One region of the Streptomyces sp. NPDC051907 genome, then DNA from elsewhere that is predicted to be linked to it. Evidence: riboswitches for the same ligand, from Rfam matches in the RefSeq annotation. Region 1 holds a riboswitch; each other region holds the start of a gene.

Region 1 (4,762 bases):
TCCGGGCGCCAGCGTCTGCCAGGCCGGGAGCTTGAGGGACACCCGGTGGAAGTCGCCCTTCAGCCCGCCCACGTTGTCGCCGCTGTGATCGCTGCGCACGATCGTGGTCCCGAAGCCGGACTGGTCCTTGGCGTTGGCGGGAGCGGACGTCGCATAGTCGAACTGGAACTCCGTGCCGCCGGGCAGGGCCGTCTGCGTGTTGTTGGTGATCTTCAGCTTGGGGCTGATCGGGTAGTTGGAGTCGCCGAGGGGGAACTGGCCGAAGTCCACGTCCACCTTGACCGCCTCGCTCGGCAGGGCGGCGCCGGCGCGCGTCGCGCCGTAGGGAGCGGCGGACTTGAACTTCTCGTACATCGCCGTCGTCAGCGTGTCGCCGATCTCGTACTGGCCCTTGGCGGCGTTCCAGTCGTAGTCGCCCGCGAGCTCCCAGACCATCGTGCCGCCGATGCCCCGGTCCACCACATAGTCCGCCTTGGCGGCGACGGACTGCTCGTCCTCGGTGGAGAGGAAGACCTTCTTCTGCGCGTTCCAGAGCCAGGGGGCGACGAGCGTGGAGTCGTACTTACGGGCATATGTGCCGGTCAGCGTGGTGTTCGAGGGGAAGCCGTACTGGGAGACATAGTCCCCGACGATGCCCTTCTCGAGGTTCTTGGCATGCCACATGGGGTTGGACCCGGCCGGGGACTCCTTGCCGGCGGTGTCCTTGTCGTGCCACAGGTTGTCGATGCCGACGGCCCCGTCGCCGCACTTGGTCAGTCCGGCCCCGGCCGGGCAGGTGGTCGAGGGGGCCCTGCCCCACAGACCGTCTGTGCCGCCCTGCACGTTCTTGAAGCCGCGCGTGTAGTAGGGGAGGCCGATGTTGATGCGGCCGGCCGGCATCGATCCGCGGAAGTAGTGGTACGCCCAGTCGGTGTTGAGGTATCCGATGCCGCCGTACTGGGACGTGGAGTAGACGCCCGCCGCGGCCAGCTCGGCGTCCTTGCCGTCGTCGAAGAGCGAGGCGTTGGGGCCGACGTACTCGTTCCACGCGCCATGCAGGTCATACGACATGATGTTGACGTAGTCCAGATATTTCTGGACCTGGAAGGTCTCCATCCCGCGCAGCAGATAGCCGGACGAGGGCGCCGCCACGGTCAGCAGATAGTGCCTGCCGTCCGCCGCGCCGGCCCGGTCGAGCTTCTCGCGCAGGGTCTTCATCAGCGCCGCGTAGCCCTTGACGAGCCCCGCCCGGCGGGCGTTGGAGATCTGGTAGTCGAGCGGATTGCCCGCGTCCTTCATCGACGTCGGGTATTCGTAGTCGATGTCGACGCCGTTGAAGCCGTACTTCTCGACGAAGTCGACGGCCGAATCGGCGACGGCGTCGATGCCCCTCTGGTTCACCGAGCCGTCGGCGTTGGTGGCCATCGAGTAGAAGCCGCCGGAGTTCACCCGGGCGCCGTCGTCGCCGAAGTAGCCGCCGGTCTCGGCCCAGCCGCCGACGGAGATCAGCGATTTCACGTGGGGATGCTGCTTCTTGAACTTCGTCAGGAGATTGAAGTGGCCCTTGTACGGCAGCGCGGGGTCCATCTCCGCCCCGGCCACGCCTGGCCAGGTCATCCCGGTGGCGGCGTTGGCCGCTCCGTCTTTCCCGACCGACAGCCTGCCTGCGGAGTCGATGTGCCCGAAGGCGTAATTGACGTGGGTGACCTTGTCCCAGGGAATGTCGGAGGCCAGGTAGGCGGGTGTGCCGTCCCTGCCGGTGCGCCAGCCGGTGAAGTAGCCGATGACGCGGCGCTGGTGGTCCGCGCCCATCTTCTCCCGGCCCTCGGCGTCGTAGACGGAGCAGTACGGAACGTCGACGCCTGGCGTCGTGTAGAGCCCGTCGGGACGACAGGACTCCTGGCCGGCGGCCTGTGAGACGCCTGCCGAGAGCGAGCCGGCCAGCAGCGCGGCGGCGGCTGCGCCGACGGCGAGCAGCGATGCTCTCGTACGGGTGGGGGACGGCACGGTGGATCCTCCTGAGGGGGGTCTTCTGCACCCGCCAGGGGGTGCAGGGCGGCGGCGTCGCACAACTGGCATGGGGATGGGACGGGTTGGGTCCTGGGCGTGCGCACGCCCAGGGCGGGATCCGTGAGGTGACGCAGAGATTAAAAGGACTAGACCATTACGTCAATAGGTCTGGACCATCTCGGATGGCGCGGGAGCGGCGATGCGGGGGAGGGGTCGGGGCGGCCGAATCGACCGGGTGGCAGTATGCCCGTTTTGATATGGAAAGCAGCATTCGCCCAGCGCCCACAGTGTCCGAAAAGCTCCGTATTCGCATTATTGAAGCGTGTTTAGAAAGTGCTGTCTGGATTGCGGGCTGCTCATGCGAAATATCGTGCTCTGGTACGCCGTCGTGCCGCATTCCGACCCGTATCCCCTTCAGTGAAATGGGTCACGCCGGCGGCTGCGGGTCCCGGGGGGCCGCTGAGGGCACTTCCGTTCTGCGCAAAGAAAGTTGGGTTATTCGATCAAAGGGGGCCGGCGGTTCTGATCGCTACGGAACAGGCCTCTCGCATTCCCTATTCGAATTCGGGGCTTGTTCCTTCCCGGCTTTCTCGCCTAACGTCACCGTCAATCCGGATGGAACGCCGAATCCTGCCGCTGTCCGGAATCCCTCCCACCCACTCACTTACGCACGGCAGGAGCGGGGGACCCAGGTAAGCCGCCGATCCGGATTCCGGAACGGCTCGGGGTGAAGTCGTATTCACAGTGCGACCGGACATCTCCCGTCCGAACCCGACAGCTCACCTCGTAGGCGACGGAGAGGAATTCGTCATGCCTGCAAAGGGAAAGCACCGCCGCCCCAAGTCCAGCTCGCTCACCCGGGGCATCGCCGCCGCGGGCACGGGCGGAGCCGCGCTCGTTCTCCCGGTGCTCGGCGCGACCGCCGCCGGCGCGGCCCCGGCCGCGACGCCGTCCGCCGCCGTGGCGCAGGCCGCCACGGCCGCCCAGCCCGCCGCCGCCCCGCAGGCGGCCCCGAAGACCTACCGCGTCGTCGCCGGCGACTCCCTCGCCAAGATCGCCCGAGAGCACTCCCTGAGCGGCGGCTGGAAGAAGCTGTACAAGGACAACCGCAGCGCCGTCGGCGACAACCCGCGGCTGATCCACCCCGGTCTCAAGCTCACCCTCGGCCAGAAGGCCGCGTACGAGCCCGCTCAGAAGCCGGCCCCCTCCAGGGCGTCCGCCGAGCGCGCCGACCGCTCCGAGCCCACGACCCAGCTGGCCGCCGAGCCCGTCGCAGCCCCGGCGAAGAAGTCCTACACCAACGACCTCGACGGCTGGATCAAGGAGTCGCTCGACGTCATGGCCGAGCACGGCATCCCCGGCTCCTACGAGGGCATCCACCGCAACATCATGCGCGAGTCCTCCGGCAACCCGCTGGCCATCAACAACTGGGACTCCAACGCCGTCGCCGGAACCCCGTCCAAGGGACTCCTGCAGGTCATCGACCCCACGTTCACCGCGTACCACGTGCCCGGCACGTCGATGGACAGCTTCGACCCGGTCGCCAACATCACCGCCGCCTGCAACTACGCGGCCGACCGGTACGGCTCGATCGACAACGTGAACGGTCCGTACTAGACCGCACCCTCTCCACTGCTGTGAGCCCCGGCGCGCCATGCGACCGGGGCTCCGGCCTGTCCGCAGGCGCGGCGCACGGCTCCCGCTGAAGCGCACGCGAGCAAGCCGCGCCGCCCTTCCCTCCGCCAGACCGGGGCCGTGCGCGACCGCCGTCAGCTCGGGCCGCCCGGATCGCTCGGGCCGCTCGGGCCGCTCGGGCCGCTCGAGCTGCCCGGGTCGCTCGGGCCGCTGAGGCGGCCGCGCACCCGGCGAAACGCGCTCGCGTCCCGCGCTCCCTCCGACGTCCCGGTGCGGACCCCCCGCTCCAGAACCGGCCGGCGGGCGACGGCGACCCGCCCGAGCGACGCGCGCGGGGAACTCTTCCAGCACTTCGGCCGCCGAAGGCGCCCCGTAGGCTGCCGCCGGCCCGCGCCCCATCCCCCGATCGGGCTATTCGCCTCTTGGGCGGACCGGCTCCGAACTCGGCCCCAGGGCAGCAAAGTGAAGCACCGTCATATAGCCCCCTCGCATGGGCAGTCGAAAAGAGCACGCGGCCGAATCGGCGACCCTGACAAGTGTCAGGGTCGTATCGCTCTCTATTCCGCCTACGCTGCGGGCTGCCGCCCCTTGCAGCGGCGGTCCCCTCTTCTATCTCCAAGGAGTTCACGCATGCTGAGGAAGAGCTACACGCGGGCTGCGACGCTTTTCGCGGCCACCGCCCTGCTCGCCGGCTCGCCGATCGCGGCCTCCGCCGCGACCAATTCCCAGGCGGCGGCCGCCGTCCACGGATGTCCCTCTGGGGCCGTGTGCATCTACCCGCAGGACGCGGGGTGGAACAACGACAAGCCCTCGCACTTCTACTACAGCTACGGTGCGCACAACCTCAACAACCAGTTCGGGACGCACCGCATCTTCAACAACCAGACCGACGGCGCGACGATGAGCACCTGCACGGGCTACAACGGCGCGGGCTGCGAGGGCAAGCTGCCGGCGTTCATGTACATCGACAAGAACCTGACGCCGATCAACTCGATCACCCTCCAGCGATAGGCGCCACGGCACCCGTACGCGGCGCCCGTACACGACCGTGCGTCGGGCGGGCCGGGGCTTGGTGCACAGCCTCGGCCCGCCCGCGGCCTCGGGGCGGCGCGGCGGGCCGCTCAGCGCAGAGCCGCCA
Region 2 (4,762 bases), on a different contig from region 1:
TAGAACTCGGACGCGGCGACGTCGAGCGCGAGCGCGATGTCCTTGCCCGGGGCGTAGCCGGCCTGCTTGATCGCCTCGAGGATGAGGTCGAGCGCCTCGCGGTTGGAGCCGAGGTTCGGGGCGAAGCCGCCCTCGTCGCCGAGACCGGTGGACAGGCCCTTGGTCTTCAGGACGGACTTGAGGGTGTGGTAGACCTCCGCGCCCCAGCGCAGGGCCTCGGAGAAGGACTCCGCGCCGATCGGCGCGATCATGAACTCCTGGATGTCCACATTGGAGTCGGCGTGCGAGCCGCCGTTCAGGATGTTCATCATCGGAACGGGCAGCAGGTGCGCGTTCGGGCCGCCGAGGTAGCGGAAAAGCGGCAGGTCGGACGCCTCGGAGGCGGCGTGCGCGACGGCGAGGGAGACGCCGAGGATGGCGTTGGCGCCGAGGGAGGACTTGTCCGGGGTGGCGTCCAGGTCGAACATCGCCTGGTCGATCAGGCGCTGCTCGGTGGCGTCGTAGCCGACGAGCTCCGGGCCGATCTGCTCGATGACGGCGAGGACGGCCTTCTCGACGCCCTTGCCGAGGTAGCGGTTCTGGTCACCGTCGCGGAGCTCAAGAGCCTCGAACGCACCGGTGGAGGCGCCGGACGGGACAGCAGCACGGCCGGTGCTGCCGTCGTCGAGGCCAACCTCGACCTCGACCGTGGGGTTGCCTCGGGAGTCCAGGATTTCCCGGGCTACGACGACGTCGATGGACGGCACGAGCATCTCCTTCTGGGATGTGACGCTATACGCAAGGTCTCTTTGGCCTTGCGACAAGAGCCTAACCGGCTGCGGACCCTCGGCCAGCCGATGCCCGCCCGCTGGGACGAAAAACGGCGTGAAGGGCGGGGATATGGGACAAAGCAGCCGACATCTACTTATGAGTAACGCGAATCGCTCCGCGTATACCGGCCCTACCTCAGCCCGGCCGCGCACACTCAGCCTCGCCGGGTACATCCAGCCCCGTGGGCGCTTGAGCCGCAAACCAAGCCCCGTGGGGGTCCCCCCGGACGAAGTCTGGGGGAGTTTGAGGCGCGGGGTCCGGGGCAGCGCCCCGCGGGCAGCCCGCACAGGGCATGTCACCGTTGCCTCGGGGGGCTGCGCCCCCGTACGGCCTTCGGCCGTGTCCTCAATCGCCGGACGGGCTGGGTTTCCCGGGCACATCCAGCCCCGCCGGCGTTTGAGGCGACCGACATTCAGCCCCGCCGGCGATTGAGGCGCGGGGTCCGGGGCAGCGCCCCAAATCAGCCTCGCCGGCGATTGAGGCGCGGGGGTCCGGGGGCGGAGCCCCCGGGGACGGGGGGCGCGTCCGCGCAGAGCAGTGCCCCGCGAGCACCGGTGGGCCGCCGGGTCCACCGGGTCTCGCGGGGCACGCCCCACACCAGATCAGCTCAGGTGAAGCAGCTGACCCGGGTAGATCACATTCGCGTCGTCCACGACGTCCTTGTTCAGGTCGAACAGCTTCTTCCAGCCGCCCTCGACCTTCTTCTCCTCGGCGATCGAGCCCAGCGTGTCACCGGCCTTGACCTTGTACTCGCCGTCGCCCTTCTTCACGGCCTTCGCCTTCGCCGGCGCCGCGGGGCGCTCGGAGCGGGTCGTGGGCGCCTCGGCGCGCTTCGGAGCGGCGGGCTTGGCCGGAGCCGGGGCGGCCTTCTCCGCGGCGCCGGTGTACGCGGCGTCGGACAGGCCCACGCCGCAGTGCGGCCACGCGCCCTTGCCCTGGCCCGCGAGGACCTTCTCGGCGACCTGGATCTGCTGCGACTTCGACGCCTGGTCGGCGGTCGCGGCGTACGCGGTGCCGCCGTACGCGGCCCAGGTGGAGGCGGAGAACTGCAGGCCGCCGTAGAAGCCGTTGCCGGTGTTGATGGACCAGTCGCCGCCGGACTCGCACTGGGCGACGGTGTCCCACTCGGAGGCGGTCGCGGCGGAGGCGGAGGTGGCGCCGAGCAGCGGGGCGGCGACGGCCGCACCCGTGATGCCGGCGAGCGTGGCGATGCGGGTGGCCTTCGAGGGACGACGGTGCTTGGACTTGCTGGAGAACAGCATGGGACATCTCCTCACCGACGCCTACGAGGTGAGCTGTCGGGTTCGGGCCAGATGAGTTGCCCGGCCGCGCGACCTAGCGCGCGGCTTCACCCCAAGCCGTTCCACGGCCGTTCGTCAGCAACGGCCGGGGGGCGGCGCTTACCTGGGTCCCCCGCTCCTGCCTTCGGCGCATGACGCGACGACTGGTCCCCCCGACCGACGGCAGGATTCGGCGTGACGGTCAGCGGTGCCCGCGATGGCGAGCGGTCAGACCGTAGACACACCGCTCCCCGATGTTCAAAGACGAACATCGGGGAGAAATCGCCCTTTCCGCCCTTTGGGGCGATTACATTTCCGCAGGTCGGGGGCGAAGTGTGCACATTCGGTAGGCGAGCCACGCCAGTTAGGACAAAGAGACCCTTGTCTCACTTACACAGAACGGACATAAGCCCGCGAACTGCCGCTACTTCGGGTCGGAGGAGTGGTCCAGATCGAGGCTCTGGCCAGGAAGGATCAGGTCCGGGTCCTCGCCGACGGCCTTCCGGTTCGCCTCGTAGAGCGCGGTCCAGCCGCCGGGCACCTCCTGCTCGTCGGCGATGGTCCACAGGCTGTCGCCGGTGCGGACCGTGTACTCGCCGGGCGAAGTGTCCGCATTCGCAGGCTCACGTGTTGAACCGTCACCCCGTGAGGCATGTCGGCCGCTTTCACGCTCATTGTCCGTATTGCCCGACTCGGTCCCCTCGGGCGCCGGCTCGCCGCGGTGCTTCCCGGCGCCGGAGCCCGACTCGGGGGTCGCGCCCTTGGAGGGCTCGGCGCTCTCCTCGCTGCGGGCGGGCGCGCTCGGCTGGGCGGACTGCTCCGGCTTCGAGGGGGCCGCCGGCTCGTCGGAGGACGACTCCTTCTCCGGCTTGTCGGAGGTGGTCTCGGCCGCCTCGCCGGTCGGCTCGCCGGAGGGCTGGTCGATCGGGGCGCTCGGCCGCGGCGTCGGCTGGGCGGTGACGCCGTCGGCCGATCCCGCGATCTTCAGTCCGGCGATGGACGAGCAGCCGGGCCAGGCGTCCGGCCCCTGCGCGGCCAGGACCATCTCGGCCACGGCTATCTGCTCGGTGCGGCTCGCGAGGTCGGCGCGCGGCGCGTACGCCGTGCCGCCGTAGGTCTCCCACGTCTCCTGGGAGAGCTGGAGCCCGCCGTAGTACCCGTTGCCGAGGTCGGCGCTCCACATGCCGCTGCTCTCGCACTCGGCGACGCGGTCCCATGTGGTGCCGTCGGCGGCCGAGGCCGAGGTCGCGCCGAGCAGCGGGATCGCGATGGCCGATCCCGTCACCCCTGCCGCGACGACGAGGGCCGGAGCCTGACGGGGTCGGCGGTGCCGTCCGTTCCCGGAGCGCATGCGGTTGCCTTTCGCGTGACAGCTTGGATCGACGGTGAACGTAGCGGCATTCGAACGCGAGTCACAAGTCGATGCAGCGGAGATCACGTGAAAGTCACGAACATGATGGACCGTCAGTTCTGCTGGGGTGTGAACTCAACCGGCAGAGTGCGCAATCCACGCATAATGAGACCCCCACGCCACCGCAAATCGTCCGGATCGCCCGCAAGCCGCAAGTCCGGCGCCCTCCTGAGCAGCGTCGCGATGGCGGTCTGCCCTTCCAGCCGGGCGAGCGGGGCGCCGAGGCAGTAGTGGATGCCGTGGCCGTATCCGAGGTGCTTGTTGTCGCTTCTCGACAGATCGAGGGCGTCGGGCTCGGCGAACCGCTCGGGGTCCCGGTCGGCGGCGGCGAGCACCACCAGGACGGGGTCTCCGGCCTCGATCCGCTGCCCGCCGAGGCTCAGCTTCTCGGTGGCGAACCGCCAGGTGGCGATCTCCACCGGCCCGTCGTAGCGCAGGAGTTCCTCCACGCCGGAGGCGAGCAGACCCGTCTCCCCCGCCGCGAGGGACGCCTGGAGCCGGTCCCGCTCCCCGGGGTTGCGCAGCAGCGCGTACACCCCGTTCCCGATCAGGTTCACGGTCGTCTCGAAGCCGGCGAACAACAGGATGAAGGCCATAGCCGCGGCCTCGTTCTCCGTCAGATGCTCGCCGTGGTCCGAGGCGCGGATCAGGCCCGAGATCAGGTCGTCCGAGCCCTCTTGTCCCAGGGTCTCCCGTTTGCGGTGGATCAGCTCGGCGAGGTAGCCGCGCATCATCTTCACCGAGCGGGCGACCCCGCCGCGGGGGCCGCCCTGGCTCGCCTTGGTGTGGCGCAGCATCATGCCCGCCCAGTCGCGGAAGTCGTCCTGGTCCTCCGCCGGGACGCCGAGCAGGTCGCAGATCGCGTAGATAGGGAGAGGGAAGGCGAACTCGTGGATCAGGTCCGCCTCTCCCCTCGCGGCGAAGCCGTCGATGAGACGGTCCGTCAGCTCTTGGACGCGCGGGGCGAATTCGGCGACGCGGCTGGGGGTGAACGCCTTGGACACCAGCCGCCGCAGCCGGGTGTGGTCCGGCGGGTCGATGTTCAGCAGATGCGTCATCAGCTCTGCCTTGCGCTCGCCCGGAATACCCGTCTTCCCCTTGGCGTGCGCGGGCTCCGCGTGGTGCACCGGGTTCTTGGAGAGCCGCTGGTCCGCCAGCGCCTGCCGGGCGTCGGCGTACCGCGTCACCAGCCACGCCTCGACGCCGCTGGGCAGCCGCGTCTTGCGCACCGGCTCGTGCTCGCGCAGCCAGGCGTAGGCGG
Region 3 (4,762 bases), on a different contig from region 1:
GCGAGATCCCGGAGTAGAAGAACACCAGGTCCCCCGGGGCGAGCTGGGAGCGCGACACCCGCTGGCCCGCGTTGATCTGGGTGTACGTGGTGCGCGGCAGCGAGACCCCGGCGGAGCGCCAGGCGGCCTGGGTCAGACCGGAGCAGTCGTACGAGTTGGGTCCGGTCGCCCCCCATACGTACGGCTTCCCGATCGCTCCATAGGCGTACGCGATGGCCTGCTCGGCGCGGGCGTTGGGCGCTTTGAGAGCGCCGCGGGGGGCGCTGGAGCGGTCGGCGCGCACGTCGTCCGCCGGTGCGGCCGCGCCGCTGGACCCCTCGTACGCCGTGCGCTGCTCGGCGGTCAGCCGGTCCAAGTGGCGCTCCGCCGCCGCGAGCTTGTCCTGCACGGTCGACTTGTGCGCGGCCAGCTCGCTCTGCCGGGCCTTGAGCGCGGCCGTCCGCCGTCCCGCCTCCGCCTTCAGCCGGGCGATCTCCACCAGCTGCTGCTCCACCCCCGAGATGGCGTCCGCCTGACGCGCGCCCACCCGCTCGGCGAGCGCGGCCCGCTCCAGGTAGTCGTCGGGGTCCGAGGTGAGCGCGAGCTGGAGCCCGGGGTCCATGCCTGCGGCGCGGTACTGGGCGGTGGCGATCGAGCCGAGCGCCATGCGCGAGTTGTTGAGCCGCTCGGTCCTGCGCACGGCCTCGTCCCGCAGCGAGTCCAGCGCGGTGCGCGCCTCGGCGGCCTGCTCCTTGGCCCCGTTGTACTTCTCCGCGGCGGCCTCCGCCTCCTGGTACAGCTTGTCGACCTTGGCCTTGACCTGAGCGGGGGTGAGGGCGGGCTCGGCGTACCCGGTGCCCTCGAAGGCGGTGGCGGTCGCCGCGCCGGCGAGCGCGAGGGTGGCGGCGGTCCGGGCGGCGGGCCCGGTGAGCGGATACTGCTTGGGTTTCCGGTGCACTGCCACGAGGGCGTCCACGTCCTTCCGATCCCTGCGGGTCCGGGTCCGGCGACGGACCGCACAGGGGGAGCGGCCCGCCGCCGGATTCCTCGGCGGTGGCGGCCGACTGTCGCCGGGAGGGTCCGGCGGCGGTGGGGAGTCGGTCACCTGAGGGAGGACGCTAAGCCTGGAGGTCACGGGGGTGAGGCGTACGGACCGATATTGCACAAAGGTGGACAGCACAAGGCGCGTTATGAGTGCCGGGCCCATGGCGCCGGACCGGGTTCCCGTCCCGTGTGACCGATGCGACGAATGAGGCATACCTGACCGGAGAGCGGTGGTATGGGGCCGGTTAGGCTCCGCCTCATGGACGTATTGATCAATGTCTTCGTGGCCCTGCACATCATCGGCATCGCCTCGCTGCTCGGGGGTTTCCTCACCCAGATGAAGGCGATGGGGGCGGGGACGGCGCGGTTCGTCCCGGCGATGCTGCACGGCGCGCTGACCATGCTGGTCACGGGCGTGGCGCTGGTGGGCCTCAACCAGGCGGACGACCAGCCGGTGAACAACCTCAAGATCGGCGTCAAGCTGGCGGTGCTGGTGGTGATCCTCGCCCTGGTGTACGTCAAGCGGGACGAGGAGCGGGTGGAGAAGGCGGTCTTCGGGGCGGTGGGCGGCCTGACGATCGCCAACATCTTCATCGCGACGCTGTGGACGTGAGTCGGCGTGGACGTGAGGCGGCCTGGATGTGAGACGGCGTGGACGCGTGAGGCGTCCGCTGGAGCGCGGACGCCTCCCAGGCGCGCCGGCGACGGCGAACGCCTGGGAGGCGCTGGGCTGCTACGCGGCCGCCAGGTCGGCGACCCAGGCGCGGGGCTGATGCCCGGTCTGGAGCCGTCTCCGTAGGGTCCCCGGGGTCAGGCCGGGCGGACGCTGCCGTAGATCGGCATGTAGTAGATCGACTCCTCGCGGACGTTCGCGCCCGGCTTGGGGGCGTGGATCATCTTGCCGTCGCCGATGTAGATGCCGACGTGGCTGATGTCGTCGTAGAAGAAGACCAGGTCGCCGGGGAGCAGGTCCTCCGTGGCGACGCGCTCGCCGGCCTTGACCTGGTCCCAGGTGGTACGCGGCAGGTCGACGCCTGCGGCCTTCCAGGCGGCCTGGGTCAGGCCGGAGCAGTCGTACGAGCTGGGGCCGGTCGCTCCCCAGACGTACGGCTTGCCGATCTGGGCGCGAGCGAAGGAGAGGACCTTGGCGGCCTTGGTGGCGTACGAGCCGTCGCCGGGGGCAGTACCGGGGCCCGTACCGGAGCCGGGGTTCGTGCCCGTGCCCGGGCCTGTGCCGCCCTCGTTCTGCTCCTGGCGGCGGCGCTCGGCCTCAGCCTCCGCCTCGGCCTTCTCGCGGGCCTCCGCCTCCTCCTTGGCCTTCGCCTCGGCCTTGCGGCGGGCCTCTTCCTGCTTCTTGCGCTCGAGCTCCGCGACCCGCGCCTTCTCGTCCGCCGTCAGCCTCGACAGCAGCGAGCGCGCCTCGGCGAGCTTGGCCTGCACCTCGCGCTTGCTGGTCTGCAGCGTCTTCTGGGACTCCGTGAGCGACTCGAGGCTCTTGGTCGCCTCCGTGCGCTGCTCGGCCGCTTCGGCGCGCTCGGTCTCGTAGTCGTCGATGACCTTGCGCTGACGGTCGGTCATCCGGTCCATCAGCTGCGTCTGGTCGAAGTACGACTCCGGGCTGTCCGCGAACAGCAGCGCGGCGGTCGGAGTGACCGCGCCCGTCCGGTACTGCGCGGCGGCGTAGTTGCCGAGGGCCTGCCGTGACTCGTTGAGCTTGTCGGTGCGCTTGGCGGCCTCGTCGAGCATCCCGTCGACCTCGCGCCGCTTCTCGGCGGTGGCCTCCTTGGCCTTGTTGTAGCGCTGGGTCTCCGAACCGGCCTGCCGGTACAGGTCGTCGACCTTCTTCTGTACTTCCTCGACGGAGGGGTTCGGGTCGGCGGGCGCCGCGTCGGCGCTCTGCGTCGACAGCAGGGTGACGCCGGCGAGCGCAGCCGTAGTGAACCCGACGGCGGGGGAGTTGGTGCGTATTCCGGCCATCCCGGGGATTCCGGTACGGGTACGCGGCTTGCGATGCGACGCCAAGGCCGACATCTCCTTCTTCCGTGGACCGCCTACCGGGTTAGCTGTCGGGTTCGGGCGGAACGGAAGATCGCCCTACGGACCGAGTGGGTCGCGGTCCGATTCACCCCAAGTGTGCAAAGTGGGTCCCCGGTTCCGAACTTCCGTGTGGATAGTCCGAATTCGGCGCAGGCGACCCGATTGGCGTGGTTCGCCAAGGGGGGACGGGACCACCTGATCGAGCACGCTAGCCAATACGTGTGGCTGTTGTGAAGGTTGATGGTCGATATGCCCGATACATTTTCGTGACCAAAGTGAGAACCTGTGGACGTTTGACTGGTGAGTCCCGGGATTGAGCCCGGTTACTGGAAGGTTCAGGGGTGGGGAAGAGAAAGTCAGGTTTGGCTGGAATGTGTGCCATGGCCTTACTGGCGGCGGTGGCGAGCGGCTGCGGCTCGGGGGAGGAGTCGCAGAGCTCGGGGAAGGGCGGCGAGAGCTCCGCGCCCGACCCGAAGAGCGACGGGCGGCTGATGTCGCAGTCGCTCAAGGAGTTGAAGGGGTATCGGTCGGCCAGGTTGCAAAGCTCCGCACACGACCTCCGCGGCGACCGAGACGGCAACTGCGCGGGGAAGACCGAGAAGGCCCCCTTCGCGTTCACCGAGGTGATCGCGCAACGCGGCGAGCGCGCCTGGATCCGCCTCGACGACGAGATGCTCAAGCAGTACCGACAGCTCGCGACCGTGATCGGCCCGGAGCAGGTGGCGAAGTACGAACCCGCCGCCGAGAAGGCGCGCGGAAAGTGGATCGAGCTGACGCCGAGCGAGATGAAGGACGACGAGACGCTCAGGCTCTGCGATCTCGACCGCGGCTTCGCCTCCATCCCGGAGAGCGTGGAGTCGGCGAAGCGGCTGAACCCCGGGACGACGCGCTACGAGGCGCGGGACAAGCCGGAGGAGAAGCTGATACCGCTCGTCCAGCAGCCCGAGGACGACGGGGTGACCGTCTATCTCTCGGTCAAGGGCGGGACCGCTCCACAGGCCATCGAGTTCGAGATCGACGACGAGCCCGTTTCGCTGACGCTCAGCGAGGTCGACAAGCCGGTGAAGGTCGTGCCGCCCCAGCCGTCCGAGATCGTGCCGTCGGCCGACGTGGCAGATCTGTACCCGGACCCGGAAGTGATGAGGAAACGGGAGCAGCAGAACCAGGAGCCGTAGCCGGTCGCGGGCGCCGGGTCAGGGGAGATCGGCGGCCGTGAGGCGGCTGTGAGGCTGTGAGCTTCAAGCGGCCGGGGGCGGGCGGGGTGCGGCGCGCTGGGGCGTGCGGCCTGGGCAGGGAGCCTGGGGCCTGCGCGGGGGGTCCTGGCCGCCGCGTACTGGCATGGGGTCGCGGGTCGTGACGTCGTACGACCGTGGCCTGGCCTGGCCTGGCCAGACCTGCCCCCGGCCCGTAGTGCCTGCCCCTGCCCCTTCAGGGCCCGCCCCGCCCGCGTCCGGACACGCCAGCCAGCCGCATCCGGCCGCGGGTCCCGCCCGTATTCGGACGCGGCTCCCCGTCGTATTCGGACGCGACCGGGGCCGTATGCGAATGCGGCCGCGGGCTGTCAGTGCGGCCGCCTAGACTCGTAGAGCGATGAGCAGCCTCTTTGACGACAGCTTCCTGGCGGACCTCCAGCCCCACACGGAGGAGCACCCGCCGCCGCCCGAGGACTCCGATCCGGAGCAGGTTCCGGACGATCTCTTCC
Region 4 (4,762 bases), on a different contig from region 1:
CCCAGATCGAGGCCGCGGTCGACGAGGAGCTGGCGCGGTTCGCCGCCGAGGGCCCCACGCCCGAGGAGATGGAGCGCGCGCAGGCCCAGTTGGAGCGCGAGTGGCTGGACCGGCTCGGCACGGTCGCCGGGCGCGCCGACGAACTGTGCCGGTTCGCCGTGCTGTTCGGCGACCCCCAGCTGGCGCTGACCGCCGTGCAGCGGGTGCTGGAGGTGACCGCCGAGGAGGTGCAGGCGGTCGCCAAGGCCCGGCTGCGCCCCGAGAACAGGGCGGTGCTGGTCTACGAGCCGGTCGCCGCCGAAGACGGCGCCGACAACGACAGCGACGACAACGAGGGAGCCGACCAGTGAGCGACGCTGCCGTCAGCATGGACTTCCACCCGCAGCCGCAGGCCGGCGAGGCCAGGCCGTGGGCCTTCCCGGCCCCCGAGCGCGGCACGCTCGACAACGGCCTGACCGTGCTGCGCTGCCACCGCCCCGGCCAGCAGGTCGTGGCCGTGGAGCTCTCCCTCGACGCTCCCCTGGACGCCGAGCCGGAGGGCCTCGACGGCGTCGCCACGATCATGGCGCGCGCCCTGTCCGAGGGCACCGACAAGCGCTCGGCGGAGGAGTTCGCCGCCGAGCTGGAGCGCTGCGGCGCCACCCTGGACGCGCACGCCGACCACCCCGGCGTCCGGGTCTCTCTGGAGGTCCCGGTCTCCCGGCTGCCCAAGGCGCTCGGCCTGCTGTCCGAGGCCCTGCGCGCGCCCGCGTTCGCGAGCAGCGAGGTCGAGCGCCTGGTCCGCAACCGCCTGGACGAGATCCCGCACGAGCAGGCCAACCCGGCCCGCCGCGCCGCCAAGGAGCTGTCCAAGCAGCTCTTCCCGGCCTCCTCGCGCATGTCGCGCCCCCGCCAGGGCACGGAGGAGACCGTCAAGCGCATCGACGCGGCGGCCGTGCGTGCCTTCTTCGAGGGGCATGTGCGGCCCGCCACGGGCACCGCGGTGATCGTGGGCGACCTGACGGGCGTCGACCTGGACGCCGTCCTCGCCGACACCCTGGGCGGCTGGACCGGCGACAAGGCCGATCTGCGCCCCATGCCGCCGATCACCGCGGACGACACCGGCCGCGTGGTGATCGTGGACCGGCCCGGCGCCGTGCAGACGCAGCTGCTGATCGGCCGCATCGGCGCGGACCGGCACGACCGCGTCTGGCCGGCGCAGGTCCTCGGCTCGTACTGCCTGGGCGGCACCCTCACCTCCCGGCTGGACCGCGTCCTGCGCGAGGAGAAGGGCTACACCTACGGCGTACGGGCCTTCGGCCAGGTGCTGCGCTCCGCATCCCCGACCGCCCCGGGCGGGGCCACGGGCGCCTCGATGCTCGCCATCAGCGGCTCCGTGGACACCCCCAACACCGGCCCGGCGCTGGACGACCTCTGGAAGGTGCTGCGCACGCTCGCGGCCGAGGGCCTCACCGACGCCGAGCGCGACGTCGCCGTGCAGAACCTGGTGGGCGTGGCCCCGCTGAAGTACGAGACGGCCGCGTCCGTCGCGGGCACGCTCGCCGACCAGGTCGAGCAGCACCTCCCGGACGACTATCAGGCGCAGTTGTACGTACGGCTCGCCGAGACGGGCACCGTGGAGGCGACGGCCGCGGCCGTCAGCGCCTTCCCGGTGGACCGCATGGTCACCGTGCTCGTCGGCGACGCCGCGCAGATCGCGGAGCCGGTCAAGGCGCTGGGCATCGGCGAAGTGACTGTTGTCACAGGCTGATTGACCTCCCGCCGTCCCCGGCGCGCGGCACGACAACTCCACAGCAGGAAACGGAACCCCGGCTTCAGTGCGATGCCCGGGGTTCCGTCGTATGTCCGTTTTGTTGGCTAGTTGCCTGTCTGCCCTGTGGCGTGCGCTACAAAAAGGGCCGTCTGTTTGGCGATTGAAAGAGCGCCCGCCTAGCGTCAGTGCGGCTGTTCGCCAGTAGCCCGCCGCACCCGCGGCATCGGACAGTCATCGCCGAGTCCCCGTCAGGCGCGAGCCTGGGGAGCCGGGGACCCACTCAGTCCCTGGGGTGAATCGGACGCCTTCGCAGCCGCGGAGGGGCCCGTAGGAGACCTTCCTGCTCCGAACCCGTCAGCTAACCCGGTAGGCGAGAAGGAAGGAAAGGATCAGCCTCTCCATGGCGTTCACCCGTGCCACCGGGAAGCACCGTGCCCCGAGCCGCCTGTCGCGCAAGAGCGCGAACATGGCAGGCGTAGCGGCCCTCGCCACCACCGGCGTCATCGGAACCCTCGCTTCCCCGGCGCTCGCCGCCGAGCCCGGCGCCCCCTCCATGGAGGACACCGGCACCCTGCAGACAGTCGCCGTCGACTCCCTCGCGGACGAGATCGCCGACCAGGCCGAGGTGCAGCGGCTGGAGGCCGACCGCGCCGCCGCCAAGGCGAAGGCCGAGGCCGAGGCGAAGCGCCAGGCCGAGGCCCGCGTCAAGGAGGCCCGCGAGGCCAAGGAGCGCGCCGACCGCGAGGCAGAGCGCAAGCGCCTGCTCTCCTTCACCGCCCCGGTCGCCGGCTCGTATGTCAGCACCGCCTACCAGGCCGGCGGCGCCGCCTGGTCCTCCGGCAGCCACACCGGCGTCGACTTCCACGCCGCCTCCGGCTCCTCGGTCGTGTCCGTCGGCATGGGCACCGTCGTGGAGGCGGGCTGGGGCGGCGCGTACGGCAACAACGTCGTGATCAAGATGCACGACGGCACGTACACGCAGTACGGCCACCTCTCCTCCATCGGCGTCTCGGTCGGCCAGGACGTCACCCCGGGCCAGCAGATCGGCCTCTCCGGCTCCACCGGCAACTCCTCGGGCCCCCACCTCCACTTCGAGGCCCGGAGCACGGCGGAGTACGGCTCCGACATCAACCCGGTCTCCTACCTGCGCTCCCACGGCGTCAAGGTCTGATCACCGGCCGCCGGGCGCCCGCACCAGGGCGCCGCGCGTCCGCCTGATCCCGCTCTCCTTCTCGAAGGCCCCGGTCCCCGCCGGGGCCTTCGGCGTTCCCCGGCCCCGCCCGCCTCCCGGCCCCCGAACCGCCCTCGCCGTCGCCCGCGGCGCTTCCTGGCCAAAAGGTGTCCATGGATTTCGGTGGGCCATCGGAAAATCGCGTCCGTTGCAATAGGGTTGCCGAACAGAAGTCAATCGGCTGCGTTTCGCGCGGATTAAAGCGGAGGTTCGGTCATGCGCATTCCTGCGCATTCGGTATGCACGGCGATCCGCGACGACATCGTCTCCGGTGTATTCGCGCGCGGCAGCCGGCTCACCGAGGAGCAGCTCGCCCGCCGCTACGGCGTCTCCCGGGTCCCGGTGCGCGAGGCCCTGCGCACCCTGGAGTCCGAGGGCTTCGTCACTACCCGCCGGCACGCCGGCGCCTGTGTCGCCGAGCCCACCGAGCAGGAGGCCGCGGACCTGCTGGACATCCGTCTGCTGCTGGAGCCGCTGGGCGCCGCCCGCGCCGCCCAGCGCCGCACCGACGCGCACCTCAAGGTGCTGCGCGGCCTGGTCAGGCTGGGCCAGGAGCGGGCGCGGCGCGGCCAGGGCGAGGATCTGCGCTCCCTGGGCGGCTGGTTCCACGAGACGCTCGCCCAGGCCTCCCAGAGCCCCGGGCTGACCGCCCTGCTCACCCAGCTGCGGCACAAGATCGCGTGGATGTACGCGGTCGAGCAGCCGGCCAGGCCCGTCGAGTCCTGGGCCGAGCACGGCGCGATCGTGGACGCGGTGGCGCGCGGCGACGGCGAGCGCGCCCGCGCGCTGACCGCCCTGCACGCCGAGCGGGCGGTGGCCGCTCACCGGCTGCGCGGACAGGAGCGCACAAGGACCGTGAGGACTTCGCAACATGCCGTAAACACCGCGAGCCTCCGGCATTAACAGTCGCGCCGTATACAAAGGGAAGGAATTATCGGGGGGCCTGTCCTGCTGCCCGAATTCCTATTCCGGTCTGTCGGTCTGTCCCTGGATCCGCTCGCGTGGATCCAGCCGGATATCTCCGTCCCGGAATAGAACGGAGCCGCGGTCTCCCGAATTCGGGATCCGCGGCTCTGTCGTGGGCGACTGCGGCTCAGACGGTCTCCGGGAGCTCCTCGAGGCCCTCGGCGACCAGCTTGGCCAGACGGTCCAGGGCGACGTCGGCGCCGTCCGCCTCGGAGGCGAGCACGATCTCCTCGCCGCCCTGCGCGCCCAGCCCGAGCACGGCGAGCATGGAGGCGGCGTTGACGGGGCTGCCGTCGGCCTTGGCGATCGTCACGGGGACGCCGGACGCCGTGGCGGCACGGACGAAGATGGAAGCGGGGCGGGCGTGAAGGCCCTCGGCCCAGCCGACATTGACGCGGCGCTCAGCCATGGTGTTGCCCTTCAAGTCTTAGCGGGTTGTCTAGACCAGTCTCTCATGTACTCCGGCGTGCTCCTGTCGACTCACCGTACGCTTCTCCCATGCAGCCTCCGCAGCAGCCGGATCAGGTTTCCGATCATGCCTATCCCGATCACTGGGAAGCCGACGTGGTGCTGCGCGACGGCGGCACCGCACGCATCAGACCGATCACCACCGAGGACGCCGGGCGGCTGGTCAGCTTCTACGAGCAGGTCTCGGACGAGTCGAAGTACTACCGGTTCTTCGCGCCCTACCCCCGGCTCTCCGCCAAGGACGTCCACCGCTTCACGCACCACGACTACGTGGACCGGGTCGGCCTCGCGGCCACGGTCGGCGGGGAGTTCATCGCCACCGTCCGCTACGACCGGATCGACTC

Evidence for each region. Region 1 has a riboswitch for cyclic di-AMP ahead of AB0M39_RS19855 (LysM peptidoglycan-binding domain-containing protein). Riboswitches for the same ligand answer to the same signal wherever they lie in the genome.
Region 2: it holds a riboswitch for cyclic di-AMP, as region 1 does, so the genes downstream of both, AB0M39_RS22790 (transglycosylase family protein) here and AB0M39_RS19855 (LysM peptidoglycan-binding domain-containing protein) in region 1, are expected to answer to the same signal.
Region 3: it holds a riboswitch for cyclic di-AMP, as region 1 does, so the genes downstream of both, AB0M39_RS04945 (NlpC/P60 family protein) here and AB0M39_RS19855 (LysM peptidoglycan-binding domain-containing protein) in region 1, are expected to answer to the same signal.
Region 4: it holds a riboswitch for cyclic di-AMP, as region 1 does, so the genes downstream of both, AB0M39_RS13940 (M23 family metallopeptidase) here and AB0M39_RS19855 (LysM peptidoglycan-binding domain-containing protein) in region 1, are expected to answer to the same signal.

Annotation. Positions count from the first base shown of each region.
Region 1 covers NZ_JBFAYB010000035.1:26,582-31,343, reverse strand. The annotation lists gene AB0M39_RS19860 (chitinase C-terminal domain-containing protein) at 1-1,986, opposite strand, end outside; cyclic di-AMP (ydaO/yuaA leader) riboswitch at 2,601-2,795, shown strand; gene AB0M39_RS19855 (LysM peptidoglycan-binding domain-containing protein) at 2,800-3,606, shown strand; gene AB0M39_RS19850 (hypothetical protein) at 4,255-4,635, shown strand; gene AB0M39_RS19845 (class I SAM-dependent methyltransferase) at 4,746-4,762, opposite strand, start outside.
Region 2 covers NZ_JBFAYB010000045.1:9,488-14,249, reverse strand. The annotation lists gene eno (phosphopyruvate hydratase) at 1-746, opposite strand, end outside; gene AB0M39_RS22790 (transglycosylase family protein) at 1,413-2,072, opposite strand; cyclic di-AMP (ydaO/yuaA leader) riboswitch at 2,076-2,251, opposite strand; gene AB0M39_RS22785 (transglycosylase family protein) at 2,515-3,441, opposite strand; gene AB0M39_RS22780 (cytochrome P450) at 3,555-4,762, opposite strand, start outside.
Region 3 covers NZ_JBFAYB010000005.1:19,727-24,488, reverse strand. The annotation lists gene AB0M39_RS04955 (NlpC/P60 family protein) at 1-955, opposite strand, end outside; gene AB0M39_RS04950 (hypothetical protein) at 1,283-1,636, shown strand; gene AB0M39_RS04945 (NlpC/P60 family protein) at 1,834-3,054, opposite strand; cyclic di-AMP (ydaO/yuaA leader) riboswitch at 3,057-3,220, opposite strand; gene AB0M39_RS04940 (hypothetical protein) at 3,441-4,235, shown strand; gene pcrA (DNA helicase PcrA) at 4,651-4,762, shown strand, end outside.
Region 4 covers NZ_JBFAYB010000019.1:85,810-90,571, forward strand. The annotation lists gene AB0M39_RS13930 (pitrilysin family protein) at 1-350, shown strand, start outside; gene AB0M39_RS13935 (pitrilysin family protein) at 368-1,750, shown strand; cyclic di-AMP (ydaO/yuaA leader) riboswitch at 1,979-2,141, shown strand; gene AB0M39_RS13940 (M23 family metallopeptidase) at 2,154-2,924, shown strand; gene AB0M39_RS13945 (GntR family transcriptional regulator) at 3,201-3,887, shown strand; gene AB0M39_RS13950 (HPr family phosphocarrier protein) at 4,078-4,359, opposite strand; partial or broken gene AB0M39_RS13955 (GNAT family N-acetyltransferase) at 4,449-4,762, shown strand, end outside.